Regions from separate parts of the Rhizobium sp. CC1099 genome, predicted to be linked through region 1. Evidence: predicted binding sites of a transcription regulator. Region 1 holds the regulator's gene; the other holds the start of a gene.
What was found. Region 1 encodes PhoB, which activates phosphate uptake and scavenging genes when phosphate is short. Its sites were predicted from a motif close to TGTCATNNANCTGTCAT; they were not measured.
Positions count from the first base shown of each region.

Region 2: QA644_RS21685 (DUF47 domain-containing protein) is a predicted target of PhoB. The motif match lies at 13,024-13,040, and genes of this name have one in related genera.

Region 1 covers NZ_CP121641.1:2,028,092-2,044,063, forward strand. Annotated here, with positions in the region: gene QA644_RS10390 (hypothetical protein) at 1-25, shown strand, start outside; gene QA644_RS10395 (sulfite exporter TauE/SafE family protein) at 58-822, opposite strand; gene QA644_RS10400 (universal stress protein) at 941-1,843, opposite strand; gene QA644_RS10405 (hypothetical protein) at 1,991-2,170, shown strand; gene QA644_RS10410 (hypothetical protein) at 2,218-2,661, shown strand; gene QA644_RS10415 (hypothetical protein) at 2,699-2,887, opposite strand; gene QA644_RS10420 (winged helix-turn-helix domain-containing protein) at 3,275-3,961, opposite strand; gene phoB (phosphate regulon transcriptional regulator PhoB) at 3,979-4,662, opposite strand; gene phoU (phosphate signaling complex protein PhoU) at 4,697-5,410, opposite strand; gene pstB (phosphate ABC transporter ATP-binding protein PstB) at 5,445-6,260, opposite strand; gene pstA (phosphate ABC transporter permease PstA) at 6,274-7,560, opposite strand; gene pstC (phosphate ABC transporter permease subunit PstC) at 7,560-8,939, opposite strand; gene QA644_RS10450 (PstS family phosphate ABC transporter substrate-binding protein) at 9,001-10,038, opposite strand; gene phnC (phosphonate ABC transporter ATP-binding protein) at 10,438-11,283, shown strand; gene phnD (phosphonate ABC transporter substrate-binding protein) at 11,372-12,277, shown strand; gene phnE (phosphonate ABC transporter, permease protein PhnE) at 12,350-13,312, shown strand; partial or broken gene phnE (phosphonate ABC transporter, permease protein PhnE) at 13,323-14,851, shown strand; gene QA644_RS10475 (hypothetical protein) at 15,374-15,775, shown strand.
Region 2 covers NZ_CP121642.1:100,044-116,015, reverse strand. Annotated here, with positions in the region: gene QA644_RS21760 (Gfo/Idh/MocA family oxidoreductase) at 1-383, shown strand, start outside; gene iolC (5-dehydro-2-deoxygluconokinase) at 418-2,325, shown strand; gene iolD (3D-(3,5/4)-trihydroxycyclohexane-1,2-dione acylhydrolase (decyclizing)) at 2,327-4,168, shown strand; gene iolB (5-deoxy-glucuronate isomerase) at 4,179-4,985, shown strand; gene QA644_RS21740 (tautomerase family protein) at 5,029-5,418, shown strand; gene iolE (myo-inosose-2 dehydratase) at 5,508-6,419, shown strand; partial or broken gene QA644_RS21730 (SDR family oxidoreductase) at 6,519-7,073, opposite strand; partial or broken gene QA644_RS21725 (proline racemase family protein) at 7,082-7,303, opposite strand; gene QA644_RS21720 (hypothetical protein) at 7,272-7,592, shown strand; gene QA644_RS21715 (DUF736 domain-containing protein) at 7,770-8,084, opposite strand; gene QA644_RS21710 (zincin-like metallopeptidase domain-containing protein) at 8,914-9,837, opposite strand; partial or broken gene QA644_RS21705 (LysR family transcriptional regulator) at 10,128-10,267, opposite strand; gene QA644_RS21700 (DUF2277 domain-containing protein) at 10,722-10,988, opposite strand; gene QA644_RS21695 (ProQ/FINO family protein) at 11,205-11,675, shown strand; gene QA644_RS21690 (cold-shock protein) at 11,942-12,148, opposite strand; gene QA644_RS21685 (DUF47 domain-containing protein) at 13,057-13,698, shown strand; gene QA644_RS21680 (inorganic phosphate transporter) at 13,698-14,702, shown strand; gene QA644_RS21675 (methyl-accepting chemotaxis protein) at 14,971-15,972, opposite strand, start outside.

The DNA of each region.
Region 1 (15,972 bases):
CTATCATCGCAACGCTGGCTCCTAGGTGTGCAAGTCGGGGGTGTGCCCCCACTTGAACTATTGATGCCGCCAGACTTTCAACGCTGAAATCAGGAGGATCACGGCAAGCGTAGGCAATAGGAACACACTCGGTACAATGCTGAGAAGTAACCCGCCGATGAAGGTTCCGACAGTCGATCCCGCCGCCATCACGAGCAGAAATGCCTTGTTGCGACGGATAGCCGAAAAGCTCTGATCCCGGCTGTAGCGGGTGAAGCCGACAAGCATCGTCGGCAGGCTCACCGCGAGCGAGAGGCTTCCGGCCAGCTTGATATCGGCGCCGAACAGTAGCACCAAAGTCGGTATCAGCAATTCCCCGCCTGCCACGCCGAGCAGCGAGGCTACCACGCCGATGACGAAGCCTGCGATCACGCCCGCAATCATCTGGGACGGCCCAGTCAGAACCGGCTGACCTGCACGAGCGTCATGGCCGAGGACCAGCACCGCCGCGATAACAACGAGCAGGACGGCAATAACCTTGTAGAGCGTTTCCGATTTCAGGCGCGTTGCCCATCCGGCCCCACACCATGCACCAAGCAGGCTTCCGGCGAGCAGGTTGGCGGCGATAAGCCAGTTTTCGGCGATAACGGCGAAAGGCACCGTTCCGGCACGGAGCGGCAGGGCCGTCGCGACCACGACGAGGCTCATGGCTTTGTTAAGAATGACGGCTTCCAGGGCCGCGAAATTGAAGCGGCCAATCAGCAACGGCAAACGAAATTCCGCGCCGCCGAGGCCGATCAGCCCACCGAGCGCGCCAATAATTGCGCCTCCCGCGAATGCCATGGGTAAGTTGCGCGATTGAGATGCGGCCGCCGTTTCATGTGTCATCGATATAGCCAGATGGAAGTACCGACTTTGTAGCGGCTTTTCTTGGCGCAGGCGAGATCAAGCGTCGCCGCCGCTAATGCTTCATCATCACTGGATGCGGCGAATGCGACAGCAGGTAGTGAGTGACACGGCCGAGCAGCAGCTCCAGGAAATAGCCATGCTTGAAAGCGCCAATCAAAAGGCACGTCGCATTCACCGACTTGGCGAAATCGAGGATCGCCTCTCCGACGGACCGGCTTCCCGAGCTGATTGCAACGACGTCGCCGTCAAGCCCCAGCTGATCTAGCAATTCCCTTGCCGTTGACTGGTAGCTTCCGTCCGGTTTGTCGTTGACGCATAGAACCGTCAAGCGATCGGCCGCAGCCAGCCAGCGCCTGGCGGCGGCGACGGCACCCTGCGCATGATCATGCGGTTTCCAGCCGATCACCACATGCCCCAGCAGATTGCCGGCATAGGCATCGGCAGGTGGTGCCAATACCAGCTTGTGCTCATTGAAAAGGAGATCGTGAAAAGCGTCGCGGGCATCCATGTTGCCATGGCATGGGGCGACGACGAGCGCCGTCTCATGGACTTCGGCGGTCACGCAGCGATTGAGATCGCCGCGGCAGTCATCGAGAAGGAGCCGTTCTCGGCTGGGCTTGCCCTGCTTCCAATCCTCGAAGGCGCGGGCGACCCGCTCGAACCGCTCTTGCGGCGAGCCTTCGGCCAGGTCGCGCAGCATCTGCAGATCGATCTCCTCCGGCGCGGCGATCATCCGTTCCGGATCCGCACCGACATGGGCCACGGCCATGGTGCCGTGGATGGCGCGGGCGGCGTCTTCTGCAATATCCAGGCAAGGCTGCGCAGTTGCCGGATCGGGCAGCAGAGCGAGAACGTCGGCATGGACGGTCACTTCCCGCACATGGCCGGCGAAGATGACACCGGCTTCTGCCGGGGGCGGTTTCCGCGCGGTGTCGTTTACGGTCGCATTGCTCATACCGGCCTCCTTTCGCGAGTGCTCCCACCTCGCTCCCGGTCCATCACGTTTGAAAGTTTACTCCTGGGTCCCATGGCTAGCAAACGCTGCACACTTGTTAGCACGCAATCACTCGTTTGCCATGGAAGTGACGGTAGGAACTATTCCATGCGCTTCATGACAACCCTTCTCGCCTTGAGCGTCATTGGTCCCACGGCCGCCCAGGCCGAAATGAAATGGAGAATCTACGCGAAATGCGCCTCCCTGCCCCGCGGCGGCCATCCCGCCGCGGAGCAAATGATCGTGGCGAAGCCGCGCCGCTTTCGCACCACTTGCGGCATCCTTTGAACAATCAGGCAGTTTCCGCGTTCATTTGAAGCGCAAAGGAGCTCTTGATGTCATACGGATCGCTGAGTGCTTTTGGTGACACCTGGTGCCGGTACAGCCCGGACACCGAGACCCTCGAGGCCGCTCATGACCTGGTGGACCAATACCTCGTGTTCGCCGAGGAAGCGCAAGTGGGAAATGACATCATCGACGAGATCGAGCTGCCCGTCCCGAAGCCTGTCCTGATCAAGTCGTTTGGCCTCGTCATCGCTGCCGAGCACCGTCCGCAGATAAGAACTCTGCTGATCAAGGCCGCCATGACGCTTGCCCAGTACCGCGACGACGTCGGACCACGGATGCGGTTAAAGCCTACGACACCGCACGGCAGGCCGCGGGCGGCCCGATCGCGGGAATTCGAGCGCCGTCTCGAAAAGAAGCTTGTGGCGGTCGCTGCAGAACGGATCAACCTCGGCGCGTTCTATCGCCGCGCCTTTATCGAGGCCATGCATTGACGCCAGGTGCGGTCGCACCTTGCCTTGCCCGCGACGTTCAGATCGCCGCCTGCATCAGGTAGAGGGATCGTTCCGGAGGAAGCTGTGCAACCATTTTCATCATGATCTTGGGATCGACATGGGGAACGGATCGCAGTTGGCCGTCCCGGTAGATGATCGTCAAGACGCGCGTCTCTTCGTCATAATCGAGTTCAGCGATCGTTTTCGTGTACACCAGGAACCGCATGCCGTTTACACCTCGCTGGTCAATGGAACATCACCAAGGTGATGGTGCCGACCATGACCCACCCGGAAACGATAATCAGGGACATTCTCAACAACGCCGTCTTGATCGTCATGGAATACTCCAAATCGCTTCAACCAAACTAGCTGTACTTTGGGACGAGTGTGGCCTATCGGGCCGAACCCTCATCCCGGCGGGATTATATGTCTGACGCCCTTAGGCGAGTATGGGAGCCGAAGGCGGACTGGAATCACCTCCAGCGCGACTAAGCACACCCTAATATAGGCAGTCGCGTGAAATCGACGTGACACACGTATTGCGCGAACAGCTGTATCGCGCGTCTCAATCTGTGCGCACAGCGACGGGGATAGGATAGGAACCTGATCCGGATCAGAAGTCGCCGAGTGCGTAGCCGGCGCCACGCACCGTCCGGATCACCTTATCGGCCTTGCCGAAACTGATGCCCTTCCGGAGACGCCCGATGTGTACGTCGACAGCGCGCTCATCGACACTGGCATCGTTACCCCACAGCGATGCCCTCAATTCCGATCGGGAGTGGACGCGGCCGGGGGACTTCATCAGAAACTCGAGCAGCCTGAACTCGGTGGGGCCGAGCTTGACTTCCTTCTTCTGCCTGTGAACCCGGCGGGCGTTCTTATCGAGCGTCAGATCCCCGACCTTCAGCGTGCTCTCCAGCAGCGCTGGATTGAGACGCCGCAGGAGGTTCCGCAAGCGGATGAGGAGTTCCACGGGGGAGACTGCCTTTATGAGGCAGTCGTCGGCTCCGGCGGAGAGGACGGCCAACCGGTCCTGCTCGAGGGCCGAGTCCAGCAGCACCACGATCGGAAGGCGGGCGGTCGCTCCAGTTGTCCGGAACTGGCGGCATGTCGAGATTGCCATCGAGCCAGGAGCCGGCGCACCGAATATCACCGCATCAGGCAGCCGCAACGCCACGAGCTCGACCAGCGACGCATGCGGGTGAAGACAGTTCACCGAATACCCTTCTGTCTCCAGAGCATGCTTCAGTGTCGCGAGCAGATCTTCGTCCTGCTCAACAACAAGTACCCGCACCGACATCTTCTCCGGCCTCCCTGCTATGCTTCCATCGAATATCCTGCGCCGCGGACGGTGCGGATGACGTCCTGCATGTTGGAGAAGTTCAGCGCCTTGCGCAGGCGACCGACATGAACGTCCACGGTGCGCTCGTCGACATAAATGTCGTGGCCCCAGACACCGTCCAGAAGCTGCGAACGCGAGAAGACGCGGCCGGGCGACGACATCAGGAATTCCAGTAGACGGAATTCGGTCGGGCCGAGACGGACTTCGCGGCTCTTGCGGTGAACACGATGCGTTTCGCGGTCGAGTTCGATATCGCCGCATTTCAGCACCGTGGAGAGCACCTCGGGCTTGGCGCGGCGCAGCATCGCCTTGACGCGGGCAACGAGTTCGGGCGTGGAGAACGGCTTGACCACGTAGTCGTCGGCGCCGGTGGAAAGGCCGCGCACACGCTCGCTTTCCTCGCCGCGCGCCGTCAGCATGATGATCGGCAGACGCTCCGTTTCCGGGCGCATGCGCAGGCGGCGGCAAAGCTCTATGCCCGACACGCCCGGCAGCATCCAATCGAGGATCAGAATATCCGGCGTGCGCTCCTGAAGCCTGATTTCGGCCTCGTCGCCGCGCAGAATGGTGTCGACCTCGAAACCTTCGGCCTCAAGGTTATAGCGAAGAAGCACGCTCAGTGCCTCTTCGTCTTCAACGACTGCAACTCTCGGGATCATTCGGTTCTGTCTCCTGAGGGCCGGTTCGGAATTGTCATTCCGTGACCGCGCCGACGGTGTTGGCAGTATCGTCCTTCGGACGTTCGCCTTCCGGCTGTGCGCCGGTCGCCATGTAATAGATCGTTTCGGCAATGTTAGTGGCGTGATCGCCGATGCGCTCGATGTTCTTCGCACAGAAGAGAAGATGCGTGCAGCTGGTGATGTTGCGCGGATCTTCCATCATGTAGGTCAACAGCTCGCGGAACAGCGAGGTGTACATCGCGTCGATTTCCTCGTCGCGCTCGCGGATCGACTTCGCCTTGTCGGCTGAACGCGAGGCATAGACGTCGAGTACTTCCTTGAGCTGGACCAGCGCCAGTTCGGAAAGATGCTCGAGACCGCGGGCGAGCTTGCGCGGAACGCCGGTGCTCTGCACGGCGATGACACGCTTGGCGGTGTTCTTGCCGAGATCGCCGACGCGCTCGAGATCGGCCGCGATGCGGATCGAGCCCATGATCTCGCGAAGGTCCGAGGCCACCGGCTGGCGGCGGGCAATCGTGACGATCGCCTTGTCGCCGATCTCGCGCTCGGCGTGATCCATGACGACATCGTCGGAGATGACCTTCTGGGCCAAGCCAGCGTCACCGTTAACCAGCGCGCGGACGGCGTCCGACACCATCTGCTCGGCAAGCCCGCCCATTTCCGAGATGCGGCGGGACAAATACTTCAGATCCTCGTCATAGGCAGAAAAGATATGGGTCGATGCCATTGGGATTGTCCTTGAATAGCCTGAACGCCGCAGCTCAGCCGAAGCGGCCCATGATGTAATCCTGGGTGCGCGGGTCGTCCGGATTGGTGAACATCTTGTCGGTGTCATTCTCCTCGACGAGATTGCCGAGGTGGAACATGGCGGTGCGCTGCGAAACGCGGGCTGCCTGCTGCATCGAGTGCGTCACGATGACAATACTGTAGTTCTCGCGAAGCTCGTGGATCAACTCCTCGACCTTGGCGGTCGCGATCGGATCGAGCGCCGAGCACGGTTCGTCCATCAGGATGACTTCCGGGCTGACGGCAACGGCGCGCGCAATGCACAAGCGCTGCTGCTGGCCGCCCGACAGACCGGTGCCGGATTCCTGCAGGCGGTCCTTGACTTCGTTCCAGAGGCCGGCCTTATGGAGGCTGCTTTCGACGATCTGATCAAGGTCGGCCTTCGACCTCGCAATTCCATGGATGCGCGGTCCGTAAGAAACGTTCTCGTAGATAGACTTCGGGAACGGGTTCGGCTTCTGGAAGACCATGCCGACGCGGGCGCGGAGTTCCACGACGTCGATGTCCGGATCGTAGATATCCGCGTCGTCCAGCTTGATTTCGCCCGTGACGCGGCAATTGTCGATCGTGTCGTTCATGCGGTTCAAGCAACGCAGGAACGTGGACTTGCCGCAGCCCGATGGGCCGATGAGGGCGGTAACAGTGTTTTCGCGGACGTTCAGGTTCACGTCGAAAAGCGCACGCTTCTCGCCGTAGTAGACAGACACCGTCTTGCCGACCATCTTATAGGCGCTCGTATTCAGTTTCTGCTCCAGAGCCTTCTCAACTGCTGTTTCAGTCAACATGTTCATAATCCTTACTCCGTTACCAGCGGCGTTCAAAACGCTGCCTGAGGAAGATGGCGATTGCATTCATCAATATGAGGAAGCCCAACAGCACGAGAATTGCGGCGGAGGTCCTCGATACGAAGCCGCGCTCCGGGCTGTCCGCCCAGATGTAGATCTGGCTGGGAAGGGCCGTCGACGCCGCGAAGATACCATCCGGCGGGCTTGTGATGAAGGCGTTCATACCAATGAGCAGCAGCGGCGCCGTTTCACCAAGCGCTCGCGCGAGCGAGATGATCGCGCCGGTCATGACGGTCGGCATGGCGAGCGACAGCACGTGATGGAAGATCATCTCGTGCTTGGAGGCGCCGACCCCGAGAGCCGCCTCGCGGATCGAGGAAGGCACCGCTTTCAGCGACACGCGTGTGACGATGATGAGCGTCGGCAGCGTCATCAGCGAGAGAACGAGGCCGCCGACGAGCGGAGACGACCGCGGTAGGCCGAAGCCGTTCAGGAAGACGGCGAGCCCGAGGAGACCGAAGACCACCGACGGGACCGCCGCAAGGTTGTTGATGTTGATCTCGATGAGGTCGGTGAAACGGTTCTTGGGAGCGAACTCTTCCAGGTAGATCGCCGCCGCGATGCCGATCGGGAAGCTGATCGCGAAGCAGACCAGCAGCGACCAGAACGATCCGGAAATCGCGCCAGCCAAGCCAGCCAGTTCCGGAAAGCGGCTGTCGGCATTGAGGAAGAGCGCCCAGTTGAACGGGCTGGAGATCACGCCCTTGGATACGAGCTGGTCGATCATGCCGATCTGCTCGTCGCTGACGCGGCGCTGGCTCTCGGGCGTGTCCCGGCTGATCTCACCCTTGACGAACTGGTCGGCCGGGTCCGACATCGGGATAACGAAGGTGCTCGGCCCCTTAAGGCGCGCCGGATCCTTGATGACCGCGTCGCGGACGAGGAACGGTGCCGACGACGTGAAGAGGTCGAAGTAGGCCTTCTCCTGCCTGCGAGGCAAATCCCCCACCTGAGTGCGCAACGCGTCGCGCACAGCGCCGCGCCAATCGGCCTTCATCATATCGCTTGTATCGAGCTCAGCTTTGCTCAGGTCGATGTTGATGGTGGCCACCGTCTGGGTGAACGCCTTGTACCCCGTGAGCGTCAGAGAACCGATGAGGAAGGCGAGGAAGCCGAGCGCGAAAACAATCGCGATCATGCCATAAGCCTGGAGACGGCGCTCGGCGGCATAGCGTGCCTTCCGGCGCGCCTTCATGTCGTCCGAATGCCAGTTGACACGCGTTCCGGCGACTGCGGTCGTGGACATCAGTATTTCTCCCGGTACTTGCGCACGGTGCGCAGCGCGATGAGGTTCAAGCCGAGCGTGACGAGGAAGAGCACGAGGCCGAGTGCAAAGGCCGCCAGCGTCTTCGGGTTGTCGAACTCCGAGTCGCCAATCAGCAGGGTGACGATCTGGACGGTCACGGTGGTGACCGCGTCGAACGGGTTGAGAGTAATCTTCGCGATCAGGCCGGCCGCCATGACGACGATCATCGTCTCGCCGACCGCACGGCTGAGTGCAAGAAGGACGCCGCCGATAATCCCTGGCAAAGCGGCGGGCAGCAGGACCTTGCGGATAGTCTCTCCCTTCGTCGCGCCAAGAGCCAGCGAACCGTCGCGCATGGCACGGGGCACTGCGGCAAAGGCGTCGTCCGAAAGCGAGGAGATGAACGGGATGATCATCACACCCATGACAAGGCCGGTGGCAAGCGCGCTGTTCGGCGACGAGGGTATCCCGACGGCCGCGCCCAGAGCCCTGATAGCAGGGGCGACAGTCAGCACGGCGAAGAAGCCGTAGACGACCGTCGGAACACCGGCGAGAATTTCGAGAAGCGGCTTCACGACGGCACGGAACCGCGGGTGCGCATACTCGGTCAGATAGATGGCGGAGAGGATGCCTGTCGGCACCGCGACCAGCATCGCGATCGCAGAGATGACAAACGTGCCGAACAGAACGGGAAGAACGCCGAACGCGCCCTGCCCCGCCACTTGGTCCGCACGAATGGCGATCTGAGGTTCCCAGCGCAGGCCGAAGATAAATTCGGTAACCGGCACCTTCGCAAAGAAGTGCAGCGCTTCGAAGACGAGCGAGCCGACGATGCCCAGCGTGATGATGATGGCGACCAGGGAGGAGAACATCATGAAGCCCGTGACCGCAGTCTCGACGCTGTGGCGGGCGCGATACCGTGGGCTGATTACCTTCATGCCGAGGAACGCGCCGACGGCGGCGATGCAGAGGCCAATGGCCGTCATCAGGTAGGTAGAGTAGGTCTGGAGGGACCGCAGGTGCTCTGCTGCAGCGGCAACCTCGGGCGACGGCTGGCGGAACAGGTTTCCGGCCGCGACCTGGCGGATTTCGCCAATCAGCAGCGACCGTGCGGCACCGTCCATGGCTTCGGAGCCTGGATATGAGGCCACCACAAGCTGATTGATGACGCTGGACTGGAAGGCGAGCCAGAGAAGAAGAAATACGAAAGCGGGAACAGCAGTCCAAATCGCGGCATTGAGGCCGTGGTAAATCGGCCGGGAATGCGCCTTTATGCGGCTCGTTCCTGCCGTTGTCGCTACGGCGAGGGCGCGCGAGCCTCCAAAGTAGGCCGCGATCACGGCCGCGGCAACCAATACGAGGAAGAGATAACCGGACATGTTGCCCCCATGTGAGAAGAAGCCGCCCGCGGGGTGCGCGGGCGGCCGGTGAAATTCGATATTACGAGCCGAGCTTCTTGGCGGCCAGGACAGCCTTCTCGACTTCCTCGCGCTTGGGGTCGTCAAGCGGCGTCAGGCCACGTTCGGCAAGATAGCCGTCCTCGCCCATCGAAGCCTTGGAAGTGTACTCTTCCAGGAACTCCTTCATGCCAGGAATGACGTCGCGGTGCGCATTCTTGACGTAAATGAAGAGCGGGCGGGATACCGGGTAGGAGCCGTCCTTGATGGTGTCGAAGCTGGCTTCCACACCTTCGATCTTGATGTCCTTGAGCTTGTCTTCGTTCTCGTAGAGGAACGAATAGCCGAAGATGCCAACGGAATTCGGATCGGATTCAAGACGCTGAACGATGAGGTTGTCGTTTTCGCCGGCTTCGATGAACGGACCGTCCTGGCGCATGCGCGAGCAGGCTTCCGTGTATTTCTTCTCGTCGGCCTTCTTGATGTCGGCCATGCCAGGAACCTTGGCGCAGCCCTGGAGCATGACCAGTTCGACGAAGGCGTCGCGGGTGCCGGAGGTCGGCGGCGGGCCAAAGGCGACGATGTTGACGTCCGGAAGGGACTTGTCGATGTCGGACCACTTCTTATTCGGGTTGGCGACGAGGCCGCCCTTGCCGTCGGGAAGCTGGGCAGCGAGCGCCTGGAAGATCTGTTCCTTGGTCAGGTTCCAGTCGCCAGTATTGGAACGGGAGACGGCGATCGAGAGGCCGTCATAGCCGATGAGGGCTTCTGTGATGTCGGTCACGCCGTTGCCGGCGCAGAGCTTGACTTCCGATTCCTTGATCGCGCGCGAAGCGCCGGTGATGTCTGCGAAGTCTTCGCCGACGCCGCCGCAGAAGGCCTTGAAGCCGCCGCCCGTACCGGTCGACTCGACAACCGGGGCAGGCTTGCCGGTCTTGTTCGCGAACTCTTCAGCGACGGCCTGGGTGTAGGGGAACACGGTGGACGAACCGACGATCTTGATCTGATCGCGGGCCGATGCGACGCCTGCGGTTGCCAGCAAAATAGCGGCGACTGCGCAGCTTCCGAGATATTTCTTCATGGATACTCTCCCGTAGAATTTGACGATGACGCTTCGGCGTCGGCTCCCCTCTATAGGCACCACGTAACAGTTTTGTGACAGTTTTGTATCAATTCATTGTACGGGAAGGAAGGCATCGGCGATGCGCGCCGGCTGCGCCAGTGAGGCCGATTTTTAAGTATCGAACCAAAAACAAATTAGACAAACAGAGTCAACGCCTTCCCGACACTTGCCCATCTGATTTCGAGCTGAGCCGGCAGGTTCCGGCGTCCGGGCAGAAAAGAGCTGACCCACACATCCATTATCCGTCGCGCAGCCAAGGGAAAATCGGCAAACATTATAAAAGTGACATAAAACCGACATTACACCGTTAAGAACGCGGCATATGTCCCCTCAGACGCAATGACGAGGGACGCGCCAATGCTGGAAATAACGGATTTGACCCGGCGGTTCGGTGGCAAGACGGCGGTCGACCAGACGAACCTGAGAATACCGCAGGGCCAAATGGTGGGCATCATCGGCCGCTCGGGCGCCGGCAAATCCACGCTTCTTCGCATGATCAACCGCCTGCAGGAGCCGACGTCCGGCTCCATCCGATTCAGCGGCGTCGAAGTCTCCGCTCTCCGCGGCGAAGCCCTGCGCAACTGGCAGCGCGATTGCGCGATGATCTTCCAGCAGTTCAATCTCGTCCCTCGCCTCGACGTTCTGACCAATGTCATGCTCGGCCGCCTCAATCACCGCCCGACCATGCTGAGCATCCTCAACATCTTCAGCCGCGACGAGCGCATTCATGCGATTGCGGCTCTGGAGCGCCTCGGCATCGAGCAGACGGCGCTGCAGACCGCCGGCACGCTCTCCGGCGGCCAGCAGCAGCGCGTGGCGATCGCGCGCGCCCTGATGCAGAACCCGAAAATGGTGCTCGCCGACGAGCCGATCGCCTCGCTCGACCCGCTGAACGCCAAAATCGTGATGGATGCGCTGCGCGACATCAACGAGCGCGAGGGCATTACCGTCATCACCAACCTGCATACGCTCGATACGGCGCGCAACTATTGCGAACGCATCGTCGGGATGGCCGCCGGCCGCGTCGTTTTCGACGGCGAGCCTTCCGAGCTGACAGCCGCTGCAGTCAAGGAAATCTACGGCACCGACAAGGATGGCGCCGGCATCGACGAGACCATGACGTCTACCTCGATCAACATGCCCGCGCCAGCCACCGCTCAAGCATCCGTCGGCCTGCAACCGGTTGCCCTGGCGGGCCTCTGAGAGACGGCGGCGATCGACCGCCCGCGTCAAGGGCACACTTCTTCGTAACAGCAAGACCACCGGGGAACCGGTCAATCAGGAGAGAACCATGTTGAAGAAAGCACTCTTTGCCGCGACAGCGCTTCTAGCGCTTGCCGGTGCCGCCGCAGCCGAAGACCTCAAGGAATTCCGTGTCGGCATTCTCGGCGGCGAAAACGAGGCTGACCGCCTTCGCAATTTCCAGTGCCTGTCGGAAAAGCTTCCCGCTGCGATCGGCGTCGAGAAGGTCTCCTTCTTCCCGGCAGCCGACTATGACGGCGTCGTCCAGGGCCTGCTCGGCGGCACGCTCGACTACGCAGAACTTGGCGCCTCCGCCTATGCCAAGGTCTATCTCGCCAATTCCAAGGCCGTCGAACCGATCCTGACGACCGTGCAGACCGACGGCGCAACCGGCTACTACTCGGTCATGGTCGCCCGCAAGGACAGCGGCATCAAGAAGCTCGAAGATATGAAGGGCAAGAAGCTCGGCTTTGCCGATCCTGACTCGACTTCCGGCTACCTCGTCCCCCTCGTCACGCTGCCTGAAGCCATTGGCGCTCCGGTCAAGGAATACTTCTCTTCCACCGGCTTTGGCGGCGGCCACGAGAACCTCGTCTTGGAAGTCGTAAAGGGCAACTTCGACGCGGGCACCACCTGGGCATCGGGCGTGGGCGAGTTCAAGGATGGCTACAGCTCCGGTAACCTTCGCAAGATGGTCGACAAGGGCATTTTGAACATGGACGACCTCGTCGAACTCTGGAAGTCGCCGCTCATCCCGAATGGTCCGGTCGTCGTGCGTTCCTCGCTGAACGACGACATGAAGGCCAAGTTCAAGGCATTCATGATGGACCTGCCGAAGTCCGATCCGGCCTGCTTCTCGGCAATCCAGGGGGGCGACTTCAAGGGCTTTACCGAAGTCAACGTAGATTTCTACAAGCCGATCATCGACGTCCGCAAGGCAGCCATTGGCGGCTGATGCCGTTTCCTCCCGCAAAGCCGCCGGATCCCTCCGGCGGCTTTGCCATATCCCACGTTCGACAGGCTGAAGATGAGCGACACTGCGCTGCGCCACCCCCCGAGTGAAACTGCAAGCATGATCGAGCGGCACTGGCATGAGCTTGCCTCCCGGCGCCGCGGCCAGACGTTGCTTGCCCTGTTTCTCGTCGTCGTCTTCACCGCGGGTTCGGTGTGGTTCGCCAATGAGACCAACGCGGGCAAATTTTGGGACCGCCTCCCCTATCTGGCGGACTTCGTGGGGGACCTCGTGCCGCGCGACGCGTGGGAGCCGGTGCGTGCCCTGCTCGATCTCCCCTCCCCCTATCACGACGGGAGCCAGAAGTACGACTACCCCGAGGGCCGGTTCTACGTCACGCAGACCCTCTACGTTCCGGAATATGTCGAAAAGATCGTCGAGACGGTGAATATCGCCATCTTCTCCACGGGCGTCGGCTTCTGCCTGGGATTCGTGCTCTGCTTCTTCGCAGCGAAGAACATGACGCCGAATCCTTATGTCAGGGGCGCCGTACGCCGCTTCATGGAAATTCTTCGAGCGTTTCCCGAGGTCGTCATCGCAGGCTTCTGTCTGGCAATTCTGTCGCTGGGGCCGGTCCCTGCGATCATCGCACTATCCGTCCACACCACCGGAGCGCTCGGAAAGATGTTCTTCGAGGTGGTGGAGAACGCCGACATGCGCCCCGACGAAGGCCTGCGGGCCGTCGGCGCGACCTGGCTCGAACGGGTCTGGTTCGCAATGGTGCCGCAGGTCATGCCCAACTTCGTGAGCTATTTCCTCCTGAGGCTTGAGATCAACGTGCGGGCGTCCACGATCATCGGTGCGGTCGGCGGCGGCGGCATCGGCGAGCTTCTCAGGCTCTCGATCGGACAGGGTCATCCGGCCAAGACTCTTGCGATCGTATTCCTGCTTTTCTGCACCATCATTGCCGTCGACCAGTTCTCCGCATGGCTGCGTAAAAAGCTGGTCGGCGAGCAGTCGTTCCGCGCCGTGGCATGAGGTTGCATCGATGAACACGCTTTCGCCCGTCCAAAAGGCCGACATCGCCGCGCGCCACCCGCAGCTCTTCGACACCACCTCGCTGCGCCGCTACCGCGCTCCTCTTCTCGTCATTCTCGCAGCCGCCTATGTGGCGTTCTCGTTCTGGTTCTTCGCGTTCGGAAAGGTCTTCTCTCAGGCCGACTACTCGATCGCCGGCACCTACCTTGCCGACTGGATCTCCTTCGAGGTTCGTCCCGAGATCGACATGGCAGCCGACGGGACCATGAAGATTTCCTATTCCCGGTTCGATCCGCTCGGCGAACATCCGAACCCCGACTGGGTGCAGACCGAAAAATCCGTCGTCACCCATCAGACCGGCACGGCCACACCGACGGCCAGCCCGTCCGAGCCACAGACAAAGCCGAAAAGCGGCATATTGCTGATGGCTCCCGGTGCGGCCATGGGATCGTCCGCACCTAAAGGGTCCGGCTCGCCCGCGCAGCCCCCGGCGGCGACCGCTCCGGCAATCGTCACCGAGGAGGTTGTCACACGGGTGCGGATCGCCATGAGCAGCAGTTCCTCGATAGAAATGACTGCCAATAAGGCGGTGTTGACGAGAGGCGGAGAAACGGTCGTCGTGCCGATGGGCAGGCCGGACATCCGCATTGGCGCTCCCCTTCCGGACTGGGCGTCGCAGAGGCGGCCGGGCGAGAAGATCATAGCCAGCTTCGGATTCGCGGGCTGGGCGGAAGTCACGACCAACGACGTCAAGGTCCACAAGCGTTTCTCGGGTGGGTGAATTTCCTGTTCGACACGCGGTCTCCCTTCTTCGGGAAGCCATATTCCGAGGTTGCAAGCCTCATCCTCGGCGGTCCACGCATCGACCCGGAGCGAAGCAACCTCGCTCTCGCCTGGGACAACATCCTCTACAACGGCGAATGGCAGCACCTCGACGTCTGGACGAAGCTCCTGCAGACCATCGTGATGGCGTTCGTGGGCACCCTGTTCGCCTCGCTCGTCGCTTTCCCCCTGGCATTCGTGGCGGCACGCAACATCACCCGCAACCGCCCTACGAACCAGGTGACGAAAAGGTTCTTCGATTTCCTTCGCTCCGTCGACATGCTGATCTGGGCGCTTTTCTTCACACGCGGCTTCGGACCTGGGCCTCTGGCCGGCATCTCGGCGATCTTCTTCACGGATACCGGGACGCTGGGCAAGCTGTATTCGGAATCGCTCGAGAACATCGACGAGAAGCAGCGGGAAGGCGTCCGCTCCGTCGGAGCGTCGCCGATTGCGGTGCAGCGGTTCGGCGTCCTGCCGCAGGTGCTTCCTGTCTTCGCGTCCCAGGCCCTCTACTTCTGGGAGTCCAACACGCGCTCCGCGGCGATCATCGGCGCCGTCGGCGCGGGAGGAATCGGCCTCAAACTCTGGGAGGCGATGCGCACCAACCAGGACTGGGAGAACGTCGGCTACATGGTGCTCCTCATTCTGATTGTCGTGTTTGCCTTCGACGCCGTCTCGAATGCGATCCGGTCACGTCTGATGGGACGCCGCTGAACGCTTGGCAGCAGGCGTTTGGTTCTTGTGTCAGCTCACTGAATTACTATCTATGATGAGTGCTCCTACGAAGACTTATCGAGGTTTATTTTTCCTCGACTGCGTCTTTTGCTCATCGTTCAAGATGAGCTTCCTGAGTCAACGAACTGCATTTGGCAGACAAAAGAATTCGCCTCGTTTTGCCCACTTGCCGGCGGAAGTTTATAATGATTCAGCTAAAGCCTGGAACAAATATTGATCGAAGCCGCCCGTCACTTTCATCTATTGCGACAAGCCTCTTTTCCCAGTTTCGTCCCTAAGCGTACCGAGGACCGTCGCAGGCGAATCCGCTTCGGCGCACTCTGCGATTAGCCGCATGATGAGAAGATCGAACTTCGCGTGCAACTCTCATTATCCGGGTCCTGGGCATTCAGCGTGTCTCCTGGTGAGCAGGCAACACACGACGCGAGGTTCGTTTCATTGTGAGGGAACATTCCCCATAGCATCTCAGTTTAGCGGCATGAAATTCAAGAGGATGATGCCATGGCTACCCATTTAGACGAGCGCGGCAACCGGGTCGCGTCAGAGGACAAGGATAAGGATAAGGATGTCGTGGAAACGCCGGTCGAAGCACGACAAGGGTTTCTGGGCCGTCCGGTCTTGATGGTCCTGGTCGGGGGCCTGTTTCTGGCGATGATCGCTTGGGGCATCTCGGAAATGTTTGGCGAGGCGGTTGACAACGATGCGGCGACCGACGTCAACCAATCGACCACGACGGAGCCGAATGCCGTTGTCACTCCTACCGACCAAAAGGTGATCGACAATACCCCTCCGGCCGGTGAGAAGATGCAAACCGCGCCGACGGATCGCGATCCGACTGCTGGATCCGGTACGGGCGGAGATTCTCAGTCTGTCGCGCCAGCAGGCACCGAGAAAACACAATAACCTCCGACGAAAAGAAGACACATGACAAAGCGCGAACTCATCGATAGCGGCACCGACAAACGCTACGTCCGGCCGCGAACGGCCGGCTCAAGGAATCAGTGGACGTCGGAAAATCTCTGGCAACCGACCGCCGCACGAAGGCCAAGACAATGGCAAAACGGGCGAAGGTGACAAAGGCGATCACGAGCGCTGATGAA
Region 2 (15,972 bases), on a different replicon from region 1:
AGATCGTTCTGCTGGAAACCGCCAAGGGCGCCGTTATCGACGTCGAGATCTTCGTCAACTGCCACTACGGCTATGATATCCAGTGCGAAGTCGTGGGTGAGGATGGGACAGCCCGGCTTCCCGAACCCATGGCCATCCAGATGCGGCTGGACGCCAAGCTGCAGAATACGATCCTGACCGACTGGAAGGACCGCTTCGTCTCCAGCTACGACGTCGAACTCCAAGCCTTCATCAATGCCGCGTCATCCGGTTCGGCAACCGGGCCAAGCTCATGGGATGGGTATGTCGCCGCCATTACGGCTGACGCCTGCGTTCGCGCCCAGGAGACGGATGGACAGGCTGTGCGCATCGAACTCCCTCCACGACCGGATCTCTACAGATAACGGTCCGTCAACCTTGCAGAAATTGGAAACGCTCATGAACAAGAACCTGGATGTGATCACGATCGGACGCAGCTCCGTCGATCTCTATGGCGCTCAGGTCGGGGGCCGCCTCGAAGACATGGGGTCGTTCCGAAAATACATCGGTGGCAGTCCGACGAACATCGCCTGCGGTGCCGCCCGTCTCGGGCTGAAGAGCGCCGTCATTACCCGCGTCGGGAACGAACACATGGGGCGGTTCATCCGCGAGCAGCTTGCTCGAGAAGGCGTGGACACTCGCGGCGTGGCAACGGATCCGGAACGACTGACCGCACTTGTGCTTCTCGGCATCAGAGACGAGTCGCAGTTCCCCCTGCTCTTCTATCGCGAGAATTGTGCCGACATGGCCCTGTCGGTCGATGATATCGACGAGGGCTTCATCGCCGATGCTCGTTCCGTGGTGGCAACGGGCACCCATCTTTCGCATCCTCGAACCGAGGCCGCTGTCCTCAAGGCACTCGAACTTGCGCGCAAGACTGGCGCGCAGACTGCGCTCGACATCGACTATCGGCCGAACCTTTGGGGCGTTGCGGGCCACGACGACGGCGAGAGCCGCTTCGTCGAGAGTGCCATGGTGACCGCGAAACTACAGTCGACACTGCATCTCTTCGATCTCATCGTCGGCACGGAAGAGGAATTCCATATCGCTGGCGGGTCGACGAACACGATCGAAGCCCTCAGGGCCGTTCGAAAGGTGTCGAATGCCACGCTCGTCTGCAAGAGAGGCGCGAAGGGCGCGGTCGCGATCGAAGCCGATGTTCCCGATAGTCTCGATGACGCGCAGTCCGGACCCGGCTTTCCGATCGAAGTGTTCAACGTACTCGGCGCCGGGGACGGGTTCTTCTCCGGCCTGCTGAAGGGATGGCTGGACGGCGAAACCTGGCCGAAGACGCTCGAGTACGCAAATGCCTGCGGCGCGTTCGCCGTCAGTCGGCATGGTTGCACTCCTGCATACCCGAGCCTGAAGGAACTGCAGTTCTTCCTGAAACGCGGCGTGAAGCGGCCGGACCTCCGCAACGATCAGGAGCTGGAACAGATTCACTGGTCGACGAACCGCAGCGGTAACTGGCCGAGCATGCATGTGTTCGCCTTCGATCATCGCATGCAGCTCGAAGAGATGCCGGGCTACACGCAGGAGCGCGGCGGTGATTTCAAGCTTCTCTGCCTGCAGGCCGCAGAGCGTGTCCAGAACGGCAGAGCCGGATACGGCATCCTGTGCGACAATCGGATCGGTCGGCGCGCACTTCATGCGGCCGCTGGCACAGGGCTGTGGGTCGGCCGACCCTGCGAATGGCCGGGATCGCGTCCGCTGACACTTGAACCAGAACTGGGCCCGGACTGCGGTGGCCTGGAGGAATGGGCTCGCGACAATGTCGTCAAGGTTCTTTGCTTCTGCCATCCCTCCGACAGCGCAGAGCAGCGCGCCAATCAGGAGGAGACGGTCAAGAGGCTCTGCGAGGCCTCCCGTCGCAACAGGCTGGAATTTCTATTGGAGATCATCCCGTCGAAGGTTTCCGCCGTCGACGAGGACACCACCGCCACACTTATCCAGCAGTTCTACGACATCGGCGTCTATCCCGACTGGTGGAAACTCGAGCCGATGAAGACGAGAGCGGGCTGGGAAAACACAATCCGGGCGATCGAGCGCAATGACGACAACACGCGCGGGATCGTCGTTCTAGGTCTCGATGCCCCCGAAGCAGAACTCGCCGCGTCGTTCCAGGTTGCCGCGTCTTTCGAGCTCGTGAAGGGCTTCGCCGTTGGCCGGACGATCTTCGGTGACGTGGCACGCGCCTGGATGAAGGGCGATCTGGCCGACGAAGCCGCGGTCGCCGACATGGCGTCTCGTTTCGAACGCCTCTGCGGCATCTGGGACAAGGCGCGCAGCGCCGCGAAAGGAAACTGACATGACGACCATACGATTGACCGCGGCACAGGCCATGGTTCGCTTTCTCTCCGTCCAGATGACCGAGGAGGGTGACCGCTTCATCGAGGGGGTATGGGCGATTTTCGGACACGGCAACGTGGCGGGACTTGGCGAGGCTCTCGAAGGCATCGGCGATGCCCTTCCCACGTGGCGAGGCCAGAACGAGCAGACCATGGCCCATACCGCGATAGCCTACGCGAAGGCGAGCAAGCGCCGACGCGCCCATGCTGTTACATCGTCGATCGGTCCCGGCGCGACGAACCTGGTCACGGCAGCCGCACTGGCTCACGTCAATAGGCTTCCAGTTTTGTTCATCCCGGGCGATGTCTTCGCAAACCGTCGTCCCGACCCGGTCCTCCAGCAGGTCGAGGACTTCGAGGATGGCAGCCTGTCAGCGAACGACTGCCTGCGACCCGTCAGCAAGTATTTCGACAGGATCCATCGCCCGGAGCAATTGTTGACGGCATTGCCGCGCGCGCTCCGCGTAATGACCGATCCGGCAAACTGCGGTCCCGTAACGCTCGCTTTCTGCCAGGATGTGCAGGCCGAGGCCCACGACTTTCCCGTCGACTTCTTTGAGCCAAAGGTATGGCGGATCCGTCGCCCCGAGCCGGATCGGCGTGACCTCGAGGACGTGGTGCAGCTCATCCGCGGTGCTGCCAGCCCGGTCATCGTCTGTGGCGGCGGGGTGATATATTCCGAGGCCGAGAATACGCTTGCCGATTTCGCGACACGCCACGGCATCCCGGTCGTCGAGACGCAGGCTGGTAAATCCGCTCTCGCTCGGTCACATCCGATGAACTTCGGCGCGGCGGGCGTGGATGGGTCCGCAGCGGCGAACGAACTCTGCGCCAATGCAGATCTGGTCATCGGTGTGGGCACCCGGTTCCAGGACTTCACCACAGGCTCCTGGGCACTGTTCGGCAAACCCGGGCGGAGACTTGTGTCGATCAACACCCAGCCATACGACGCCGAGAAGCACGGTGCTGTCGGTCTGATCGCCGATGCCCGGGTGGCGTTGGAGGAGCTGTCTAGTCGCCTCGGATCCCACAAGGCTTCTTCCTTCGATCCGCAATCGAGAACCTCCTGGCTGTCGAAGGTGGATGCGCACTGCGCCGCGCCGGAGAACAAGCCCGACGGTTATCTGCCGACCGATGCCCAGGTGATTGGAGCGGTGCAACGGATCTCCACCGATCAGACGATTGCCATGTGCGCCGCGGGAACGATGCCCGGCGCCCTGAAGCTCCTCTGGCAACCAGCGCAGGGCGGCTATCACATGGAGTACGGCTATTCCTGCATGGGGTACGAGCTTGCAGGTGCACTCGGAATCAAGCTGGCGATGCCGGAGCGAGAGATCGTCTGCTTCGTAGGCGACGGCAGCTACATGATGGCGAATTCCGAACTGGCGACGGCGGTCATGCGCCGGATCCCGTTCACCGTCGTCCTGACCGACAACAGGGGCTACGGCTGCATCAATCGACTGCAGATCCATTGCGGCGGCGAGGAATTCAACAATCTCTATAAGGACTGCAACATCGAGGCGCAGCCGGAGATCGACTTCGTAGCGCATGCCGCCTCCATGGGCGCCCATGCGGTCAAGGCGAAGAACATCGCAGATCTCGAAGTGCAGATCGCGAAAGCACGAGGCAGGGACCGTCCGACGGTAATAGTCATCGATACGGATCCGAAGCCCGGCCCCGGTGAAGCCGGCGGCGGCTTCTGGTGGGACGTGGCTGTGCCGGAAGTCGGCCGCACTGAGAAATCAGAAGCGGCTCGCTCACAGTATCTGCGGAGTATCAGCCTGCAGAGCCTAGTGAATTGAGGAGCCCCCAATGAGCGATCTTCTACGCAAGCCTTTCGGCCGTCATGGCAAGGTACACGAAATCACTCCGCAGTCTGCGGGCTGGAGGTATGTCGGCTTCTCACTCTACAGGCTGCGTGCAGGCGAGCACGCCTCCGCGCAGACGGGAGCCAACGAAGTCATCCTCGTCATGGTGGAAGGCAAGGCTTCGATTACCGCCGCCGGGCAGGAATGGGGCGTTCTGGGCGAGCGGATGAACGTGTTCGAGAAGACGCCGCCGCATTGCCTCTACGTTCCGAATGATCGCGAATGGAGCGCCAGGGCAGAGACGGACTGCACGATTGCCGTATGCTCCGCGCCGGGTAAGGGCGGCCACGAAGCGCGGCGTATTGGGCCCGATGGCATCTCGCTCACAGAACGGGGCAAAGGGACGAACACCCGGTACATCAACAACATCGCGATGGAGACCGAGGACTATTGCGACAGCCTTCTCGTAACGGAGGTGTTCACTCCGCCGGGACGCTGGTCGAGCTATCCATCTCATCGGCATGACGAGGATGACTTCCCGCGGATCACGTACCTCGAGGAGACCTATTATCATCGAATCAATCCAGGCGAAGGATTTGGGATCCAGCGCGTTTACACCGACGACGGAAGGCTGGACGAAACGATGGCAGTTTCCGACGGGGACGTCGTTCTGGTTCCAAGGGGACACCATCCTTGCGGAGCACCTTATGGTTTCGAAATGTACTACCTCAACGTGATGGCTGGGCCGCTTCGGAAGTGGCGCTTCATTCCGGCTCCTGAAGTCGAATGGATCATGAAACGCGACGCCTGACAGCTCGCCGAGGCCAACGACAATCAGGTTCGAGGATACCCCAATGCCACTCATGAAGTTCCACATCTATCGCGGTCGCAGCGCGGAGCAGATCGATACGCTGCTCGATGCCGCGCACGATGCCATGGTCAGGTCTTTCAACGTTCCGGAGCGGGATCGATACCAGATCCTCAACGAACACGAGGCGAGCCATCTCCGTGCTCTCGACACAGGACTCGATATCCCGCGGACGGACCGTTTTGTGATGGTCGAAGTCGTCTCGCGTCCACGTTCGACCGAAGAGAAGACGACCTTCTACGAGGCTCTCTGTTCGGCTCTCCAGGAGAGATGCGGAACAGCCTCCACCGACGTGATGGTGTCCTTCACGCAGAACACCGACGAGGACTGGTCTTTTGGCCGAGGCCGGGCGCAGTTCCTGACCGGAGAGCTTTAGGCCGAGTCGTCTGTCGCTGTGGCTTGTCGGCGCGGCGACCAACCAAACCGAATTGCAGATCAACAGTCAGCACAACGAAAGAGAATTCAATGAGCCAGCAATCAACCCTGCCTTCGTCGAAGGCGCGACTAGCCGTGAGCCCGCTGTCGTGGGCGAATGATGTCCTCGAAGATCTCGGTGCGGATATCTCCCTTGATACATGCTTGAGCGATGCCGCGGCCAACGGTTATGCCGGCGTCGAGCTGGGAAGGAAGTTTCCGCGCGAAGCATCGGTTCTGAAGCCGCTGCTTGACAGTAACGCCCTTGCCCTCGCATCGGGATGGCACTCCGGTCAACTGGCAGAGAAGTCGGTCGATGAGGAGATGGTTTCCGTAGCTGCGCACGCAGAACTTCTGAAGGCCATGGGATGCAGTGTCCTCGTGTATGGCGAGGTCGCGATGATGACGCCCGGCTCGCCGCTCGACGAGCCGATGTCCCGCCGCCTTCTCATGCCGTCTACGCAGAGGACCGGATATTCCTCCCGCCTGACTGAGTTCGGAAAGCGGCTCTTCGACACATACGGCCTTAGGCTTGCCTATCACCACCACCTCATGATGGTCGCGGAGACCTTCGAAGAGATCTCCGACATTATTGGAGCGGCTGGGCCGGAAACTGGGCTTCTTATTGACACCGGACACGCCGCAGCAGCCGGATTCGACTATGCGAGACTGATCGAGCGGTTCGGCGACCGTATCGTTCACATCCATCTGAAGGACGTTCGCAAGGCAATCCGCGCCGAGGTCCAGTCAAAGGATCTGAGTTTCAATGACGGCGTGCGAAACGGCATGTTCACGGTTCCCGGCGACGGCGTTGTAGATTTCGGCCCGATTGTCCGGTTCGTGAAGAATAGTGGCTACGCCGGTTGGCTGGTTGTCGAGGCGGAACAGGATCCTGCCGTTGCGGCGCCAAAGGAATACACGGCGAGAGCGTTCGAGTTCATCCAGGCTAAATTCCTCGCCTAGTTTGAAAATGGCCAAAGTCGGTGCGATGACGATGAGGAGCGCATCATCATGGCGGAGACTGCTGCGGAGCCCCCGGTATCAGTGAGTTGAAGCAGGTCACGCGACCGCGGTCACGCCATCGGGCCCGAAGCTTCTAGCGATCGACTTCGTCAGATTGACGAGGGCAGCTTTCGTGGATCCGTACGGCATGGCGTCTGCCGTGTAGCCGCGCTGGCCTGCACGGCTTGCCATGTTGATAATCCGGCCACTGCCATTCGCCTTGAAATGCCGGATGGCTTCCTTGGAGAGATCGGCGGCGGCGAAGAAGTTGATCTGGAACTCGCGCTGCCAAGCGGCTTTCCAGTCCGAAGGGGATGCCTCGATGGAAATCTCCGTTCGGATCCCAGCATTGTTCACAAGCGCATGGATCCGTCCGGACACTGCCAGGGATTTCCCCCACAGTTCGAACGGGCCTTCGTCCGATGAAAGATCGCCCTGCACGATCCAACCCTCTCCGCCAATTTCGGAGAGCAGCCCCTCGGCGCTTGCTCTGTCTCGGCGATAGTGGATGATCGGCCGGGCGCCGTCAGTGGCGAGCTGCTTGACGATGGCTGCGCCAATGCCGCCCGAGGCACCGGTCACCAGTATGTTCTGCCGTTCGAGTGCCGTGGTCATTCCTTACCTCATTTCAGAAGACCGACCTGCGGCCCCCAGGTATCCGACAGCGCGAAACCCGTCATAAACGGGTCGTCTTCCTCGACCCGAAGTTCGGTGCGACCATAGACGTAGCCTCGCCCGGTGACACGCGGGAGTACGGCCTTTCGCCCGCCAATCTCGGTCTCTCCGATCGCTTCGGCGATGAACTCGCCGCCGATGATCGATCTGGACGTGCGCGCGTCGCTCACGGTTGATGCGGCCTTCCTGCTCGGCTACCATGACCTCGCGTTCGGCGAGCGCCACTTCAAGTTCGGCGTGGATCTGGCGGCCTTCGGCTGCATCGGCGTTCCGCAGTTCGGCCTTGAGTTCTTCGATGGTGCGGTCGAGTTCGTTCGTCATTGTCGTCTCCTTGACGTTTGTGAAAGACGACGGCCCCGGTCATCGCGGGATGGAGGGGTCAAGGAGCGCGGAACGCGACCGGCGGAGCCGGCGAGTGGGGGAGCCGAATTTCTGGTTCGGCCGCAGGACCGGGCCTGAAATTTGGGGGAACCGCTCGTCCTTGAGGCCTTCATTCCGTCATGGCACGCTTGGACGGACTGATCAGACATTTCAGTTCCCCTGTGGCACCCGAAAAGCCGGAAGCGGGCTCGATGCCTGCTTTCGGCTTCACCATGCGGGGAAGGCCCGCCTTTCGGCAGGGCCTTCGGTGCTGGTTCAGACTGATTCACGGTTCAGGCGAGACCAGACGAGGACATAGTCGCCGTCGGCTTCTGCCGGCCACAGTGCCGCGCTGATCGGAGCGTTGAAGCTCGGGTCGTCGAGCTTGAGCGAGATATAGGGCTCGCCGCTGCCCGAGACCGCCTTCCAGCCGGCTCCGACTTCGGCGCCGTTGGATACGGCTCGGAAGTCCGGGGCGTCGCGCGAGACGCGCTCGATTGAGTGCAGGCGGACCTTCATGTTAACCGTCAGAGTGCGGACGTTGCCCTGGATGACGTTGCCGTTGGTGGTGAATTCGCCGATGACTGCCATGATCTCGTTCCTTTCGGTTGCTCGAGCCGCGCCCATCGCGGCCTCGATGGCGGTGGAAGGACCGGGGGCGATCGCCAACGCACCCTGCGGGGCCCCGTTGCGCCTGCGCATCGGGGTGGCAAGGGCTGGAACGTAGTGGAAGGCGGGCGGGGCCGGCTTTTTTGTTTCGCGATGCAAAGCCGAAGGCGGCGGAAAAAAGCCGGAGACGCCCGTTGCGGTCGGCTGATCGAGACTTTAGTCGTCCGTCGGTCACACCGGCCTCATCGAGGTCTGCGTCGGTGCGCGCATGTACAAAGAGGAGGCGACCGGGCGAGGCGCATCGTCGTTCACACGCCTGCGCAGGCAACGTCATCCAGGGCAGCGTTTTCGGCACACCAAGGAGCGTGTCCGTCTTTTCGGTCGGGGCCTTTGCCGATGCTGCCGCTTGTTGTGGTCCTCCAGCGGCCAAGTCGTGGCCGGTATAAAAGAATCTCGCGGCGGACGTTCGAGATCGTTTCGTCACGTTCGGCAATCTCGACCTCCTGCGATCCTGCCTTGAGGGCCCGGCCGCAATCTGCGGAAACCAGCTCATCTGATCATGGCGACGGGCAAAGCCGATACGGCTCCGGCCCTGCCGCAAGGCGAGGATATCCCCGCGTCATCATCGGGTGCGGTCGCGATGGGCGGCCAGGGCTGGGCGTAGCGCCTGGCGGATGTCCATGCCATAGGTTGCATGCCATTGCGTTTTGCCGAACTTGGGTTGCTGCCGGTCTTCGGCATCGAGTCGGAGCGCCGCCGCGCATATTGCGCGCGGCAAGCATCGGTGGTCGGACGGAGTGGGAAAGGCGGCTTACACCGCCTCCCCTCCGTCTATCTGACCTGGTTGCAAGTGGTGCAGGTAGCTGACAGCGCGCTGCGCATGACCGGCCGCGACAAAAATTGCACGCTTGTCGCTGGCGAGAACCTTGAGCCAGGAGTCAAGATAGCTCGCATGATCGGGCCGCGGCTCGAGTTCGGGAACGATGCCGAGATCAGCGCAAAGGAAGCAACTGCCGAGCTCGGCGATCAGTTCCTCGCGGCTGCGTTCGCTTTGATCCCCGGCATAGCGGCTGAGATCGCGATCGAGTCGATGCGGTGCCGCCGTCCAGTGGGTCAGTTCGTGACTGAGGATCGCAACATAGGACGCAGCGTCGCGGAAGGCTTCCAAGGCTGGCATCTGGATGTAATCACGGGCTGGGGCATAGTATGCCGCCGATCCGCCGTGCCGGATCAGTGCGCCGGTGTTTGCAAAGAAGCGATCGGCATGTCCGATACGGACAATTGGATCCTGAACCGATGTGACCTGATGGAAGCGAGCATCCAGTCCGGCAATCTGATCGACATTGAAGACCGTGTACGGCTTGAGAAACGGGATATTGCGCTCAACGTCTTCGCCCATGTCGTTGGTTTCGGTAAGGATGAAAGAACTGGCGAAGACGATCAACGTGCCGGTCTCGCCCTTGCGGACTGCAGCCCCCAGTTCGCGGGCCTGGCGAAACGTCATCCAGGTCGGCGAGGTGAAGCCGCGGGCGATCGCCTCTGACCACAGAAGCAGGACGTTGATGCCCGAATAGGGTTGGCCGTTGTGGCGCAAAGGCCGGGTGATCCGGTCGTTCGCATGTGCTGAGCTCCAGGGCTTAATCCAGGGCCGCACGCCTTGTTCGAGCTCGGCGATGATCTTGTCGGTGATGCGGCTGTAGATGTCGGATCGTTGGTGAGTTTGTTGCCTGCACATGTCGAAACCTCCGTTTTGAGGCCGCGACCATCGCGACCTGCTACGGCGGTCCGAATGCCGGGCCTCAAGCGCGGGCCAGCACCCGATAGGGCCGGAACGGACGTGAAGGACGGCAAAGCCGTTGCGGGGCGGCGCGGGCCCGGCAGGACCTAAAGCCGGGGCAGGACGCGATGGTCGCAGCACCGCAGGGATTGTTCGACGGCGGGGGCGGGGGCAACACGCTGCCAAATCCGATGGCTCGAAGAATGACCTCGCAAGATCGTGCTGGTGAGAACGCCGCGGTGATCTCGTCAGCGCCCCGGTCGTGCCCATGAGCGTGCGGATGTCGATGATGTCGTCGTGCGATGCGGTGGATCTTTCCAGGCAACCCATGCCCGATCTTGAAGTCGATTCCCCGCACCACCTTCAGCTCAAAGGCGCGGTTGGGCAGATCAAGCTGTCCATTTTGGTGCAGAACCGTCGCAAAGCTGCCGCGCCGGCCGTAGGATAAATGGAGATTTTCATCGCACGACAGCCCAGCAATCGGGTTCAGTACGCAGGGCGATTTGTCTTAGGAAGGCCGCAGACGTTTGACATGCAGTTGTCCTTCGGTGATGCGAGGACGCCGATGATAGGACGCTGGGGAATTGTCCAGGCTAGCAATCCTGTATGCCTTGGCGATCGGTGCGGTGACGTGCCCCCGTTAAATCAGGCGATGTGGAACTGGAATTTTTCACCGACTGCGCCCGGCAAGCTGTCCGCGGGAGGCACCGAGGGTGCCTCCTCACCTTTTAGGCGGAAGTCGACGTGTCATGCGGGGCCGGACCGCGCTTGTGAGGGCCTGCCTCTCCCCCGCCCGGAAGGCCGAACCGAGCTTGCGGCGGCACGCCGGACCGTCGGCACAATCACGCGAACCGGGTCAGACTTCTCGCGCGCGCTTTTGCGGCTTCTTCCTCGCGGTTGAGTGGGTGTTGCGAAGTTTCGAGCGAATCGAGCAGTTCGCGGGCACATGCCGCGATCGAACCGACCGCGCGGTCGAACGCCGCCTCATTGCGTTTCGACGGTTTGGTGGTTCCGCTCAGCTTTCGCACGAACTGCAGCGCAGCGTCATGGATTTCCTCGTCCGTCGCCGGCGGATCGAAATTGAACAGCGTTCTTATGTTTCGGCACATGAGTTGCTCCCCGTCTCCTTCATCTTCATCTTCATCTTCATCTTCATCTCCTTCGTACTTCAAGGGCGGGGTGGCCGCTTAAGGGGCGCCAGGGCTATTGCGAAGGGCTCGTGTACGTTTAGATAAAGCGCCGCCAGCGGAAATCTAGAAATAGACCTGCTGTCAACCTCTCTTCACAATCGATCCGTAGTGAAAGGAAGCGCAAGGTAGGAGCTCATGGACAAACCCTGGACCGTCAGCCACGGACCGATCATAGCAACACAGTTCGATGTTCAGAAGGCAGAGGCGATCAGCGTACTGCTGATGCGTCCGATCGGCATTCTCCCCAATAAGCCAGGCGATCCGATCCGTCCCTTCGCGCTCGGCCTCTTCAACGATATCCGCGCGCTGGCAAAGCCTGATGTCAAAGCGACGGCATTGCGCCGAGCCGTTGGCTCCTTTGTCCACTCAAAACGGTACTATTTCGCGAGCGCCCAACCTGGCTCGATGCGCCATGACATCGATGGCAAGCCCGTGGAATCACTTTCAATCGAAGACCGACTTGTTGCGCAGCGACGCTTTCTCAGCCTGAAACGAAGCAATGACGAGAATAGCGCCCCTAGTATCGAGCCGGCCGCTTCCCCAGCTCCCCCAAGTAAGACTGAGCAGATCCGCGCCGCCCTTCTCAGACGGGATCGGCAGACCTGACGAGCGCCATCTATCTCGGCTTGGTAGGCAGATCTCCCACGATCTGTGCGTGAAGAATCGTTCGATGAAGAGCTAGTGCGCACAGAGCGAGCCGACAAGAACTCCCTCCCCGGCCCCCGCGTCAGGCGTTCAACAAGGCCGAAAATCGCGCCTGCGTTTGAGGTTGCCGCCCAAAAGCGCGGTGACAGAGCTGTTTCGATATCCGAAACTTCTGCAAGCGAAAAGGCCGGGCGAACCCGGCCTTCGTACTCTCGGATCAATCGGCGTCAGGCCTGCAGGTTGTCCGCCGACATCTTGCCGGACTTGCGATCCTTGACCAGCTCATAGGTAATCTTCTGGCCGTCGTTGAGGCCACGCAGGCCGGCCCGCTCGACCGCGGAAATGTGAACGAAGACATCGCCGCTGCCGTCATCGGGCTGGATGAAGCCAAACCCTTTTGTTGCATTGAACCACTTCACGGTACCCGTCGCCATAGCGTCTTCCTTTGATCATTTAATCCTGCCGCACCCTGGTGCGGCAATCGCAACTTGCGGCGACATAAATAGACGCTTCTGGATGCAAGGCAAAGGCAAAAATCCGGTTTGCGGCATTACACTGCCCATTCAGAGCGTTAAAGTCTAATGGGCTGTCTGCCGCCGCGCTGCCTTCCTCGACGACAATGCTCAGGCAATTCCCGACTGCGATCCGCGCGGCGCTGCTTTGCAATGTTTTCGCCATACCAATCGAGCGAGCCCAGAAGCATCATGATGTCCTCGACGCAAATCGAATGCGCAATCCCAATGCCGCCCGCCAAGCAATGGAAGATTTAGTTGGCGTCTCGCGAGGGCGGAAATTCCCGACGCGCTAAAACATATCCGCAGCAATCCCCCAGCACCTCCGCCGACCATGCGTCTGTGATATCGAAGATCCAACTGTCCGCCTCGATAAGAAACGAACCGTCGATCCCTCAGAATGGACTATTTTGAGAAAACCGCGATCTGAGCGGCGACAATAATGAGGAAGGTGACCGCCTGAAGTTGATTGCCCTTCGTTCCCGAAACCGATCGCGCTGCTCGCAGGATCGATCATGGATGGGTATCGCGAACGGACTTCGGATTTTCAGAGGGACGAATGTCGTGAAGTGGGCAAACTGTCCAAAATTTCGATGTAAACATTGGTCATTAAGGCGGCGCGAAATCGCTGAGGGATGACAGATCGTCCCTCCGCCGCATTGTTGTCGATTTCGATGATCCATCGTCGTTGTACTTGCGCAGGCTTGCGCCAACGCAATGAACAAGATGTGTAACCCGTTTGCGACGATCCGCGAAACAAGTCTCCCGGGTGCTTTTCACCGCGGCATCGCTCCATTATGACAGATTTGTGACAGTTAAATGGGATGTCGATGATCAGCTGGTTTCGTAGACTCATGCCGCGTGAAGATCGCTTCTTCGATCTCTTCGCTCAACATTCGCGCACCGTTGTCGGAGCTGCCGAAGCCTTGAATCAGTTGTTAGCTGGCAGCGAGATCGAGCGCCATTGCGAGACGATCGTTCGTCTTGAGAATGAAGCTGACGAAATAACGCGCGAGGTGATGCTTGCCATCAGGAGAAGCTTCATCACCCCCTTCGATCGCGGCGACATCAAGGATCTCATCCAATCGATGGATGACGCGATCGACATGATGCAAAAGACGGTCAAGACCATCCGTCTGTTTCAGCAGACTTCGTTCGATCCGGGCATGCAGGAGATGGGTGCGGCAATCGTCCAGGCGGCGCATCTGATAGCCGAAGCTATCCCCCTACTGGACCGGATAGGATCCAATGCGCCTCGGCTTACCGCCATCGCCGAAGAGGTTACTCGGGTCGAAGGTCATTCGGACGATCTGCATGACCAGGGTCTCAAGGATCTCTTCAGCCGCTACGGCACCTCGAATCCAATGGCCTATATTATTGGCAGCGAGATTTATGGTGAGCTGGAGAAGGTCGTCGATCGCTTCGAGGACGTCGCCAACGAGATCAGCGGTATCGTGATCGAGAACGTCTGATGGAGGTTACACTTGCCTTCCCCCTGCTTGTGGGCCTCATCGGGATTGCGCTGTTCTTTGATTTTCTGAACGGCCTGCACGACGCCGCCAACTCGATCGCAACCATCGTTTCGACCCGCGTGCTGCGACCGCACTATGCTGTCTTTTGGGCAGCTTTCTTCAATTTCATAGCATTCCTATTTTTCGGGCTGCATGTCGCAGAGACCCTTGGAACCGGCATCATCAATCCGGGCATTGTCACGCCGCAGGTGATATTTGCGGCGCTGATGGGCGCGATCATCTGGAACATTGTCACATGGATGTTCGGCATTCCCTCCAGCTCTTCTCACGCCCTGGTCGGCGGGCTGGTTGGCGCCGGACTTGCCAAGACCGGCTTGAGCTCGATCGTCTGGAGCGGTCTGCTCAAGACTGCGGGCGCCATCGTCATGTCGCCTATGATTGGCTTTTTCCTCGCGCTTGTTCTGGTCCTGGTCGTCTCGTGGATTTTTGTACGTCAGACGCCCTTTGCCGTCGATCGCACGTTTCGCGTCATGCAATTTGTCTCGGCCTCGCTCTACTCGCTTGGCCACGGAGGCAATGATGCGCAGAAGACGATGGGCATTATTGCAGTCCTGCTTTATTCGCAGGGTTATCTCGGCCAAAGTTTTCATGTGCCGTTTTGGGTGGTGCTCTCCTGCCAGGCGGCAATGGCGCTCGGAACGCTTTTCGGCGGCTGGCGCATCGTCCATACGATGGGCTCCAAGATTACTCGCCTCAATCCGATGCAGGGATTTTGCGCCGAAACCGGCGGCGCGCTGACGCTTTTCGGCGCCACATGGCTCGGTATTCCCGTCTCGACCACGCATACGATCACCGGCGCGATCATCGGTGTCGGTGCGGCAAGACGGGTTTCGGCGGTGCGCTGGGGGCTGGCCGGAAACATCGTCATTGCCTGGGTTGTCACGCTTCCGGCCGCGGCCCTCATCTCGGCTCTCTTCTACTGGAGTTCCGGTTTGTTTGAATAGCGACGGCTTTAGGCAACGCCGAAGGACGCCAAGCTTTCATGCTCACAATGGGGCTGCAATTCGATCGAGCCGAAAATGCAGCGACACCAGCGATCGGGTGTCGCCGCAGCCGCGGTTCGTTTGCCTGCATTACACAATGCTACGACGCGCTTCCGACCAGGGAGCAGCCTACCCCTCGCGCCGTTCGGATAGCCAACTTGAACGCGCGGCGGGCGAGAAACGGCATCAGAACCGGGTCTTAACGGGATGCGACGGTGGTTCATGGCAACTACGCGGTCTCGCGGAACGGATAGGCTTGTTGTCGCGTTGCACTCCCAACGTTGAACTGACCAATCAATTCGCGTAGCGTGGCGCTCTCGTTGGCCAGGGATGCGGAAGCGGCACTCGCTTCCTCGACCATAGCGGCATTCTGCTGGGTCGTTTGATCGAGGCTGTTAACTGCCGTGTTTATCTCCGCGAGACCCACTGACTGCTCGCGCGACGATACAGCAATCGCGTCGACGTGTCGGTTGATCACCACCACGAGTTCCCCAATCTGCTTCAGGGCACCGCCGGTTTTCGAGACGAGTTCCACACCTGTCGCCACTTCACAGCTCGACGTTTGAATAAGCGCCTTGATTTCTTTCGCCGCCTTGGCGGAACGCTGCGCCAGTTCGCGTACCTCCTGGGCCACGACCGCGAAACCCTTGCCAGCTTCGCCCGCGCGTGCAGCCTCAACACCTGCGTTCAACGCGAGCAGATTGGTCTGAAAGGCGATTTCGTCAATGACACCGATAATGTTCGATATCTCGTTGGAAGATTGCTCGATCCGGCTCATCGCGTCGACTGCCTGGGTGACAATCTGGCCCGACGTCGCTGCGCTGGCGTTGGCCTCGGCTGCAACCTTCCGAGCTTCCTCGGCGCGTTTCGAAGATGAGGCGACGTTTGCCGTGATTTCGTCCAGCGCGGCGGCCGTTTGCTCCAGGGCAGCCGCCTGCTGTTCGGTGCGTCTTGCGAGGTCATGCGCACTGTTGGCGATCTCGTTCGATCCGCTGTCGATGCCTCCTGTCGACCCGGCCACTTTGCTCAGAGTGCGACAGAGTTGGGCAACGGCGCTGTTGAAGTCGCTTCTTAGCGCCTCGAAATCAGGATCGAACATCTCGCTGATCCGGATTGTGAGATCGCCGTCGGCCAGCATCTTCAAATTTGCGGCCAATCCATTCGTCGCCTTGGCCATCGCTGCCGCGCGCGCCCGGTCGATTTCCTCCCGCCGCTGGCGCTCACCTTCTGA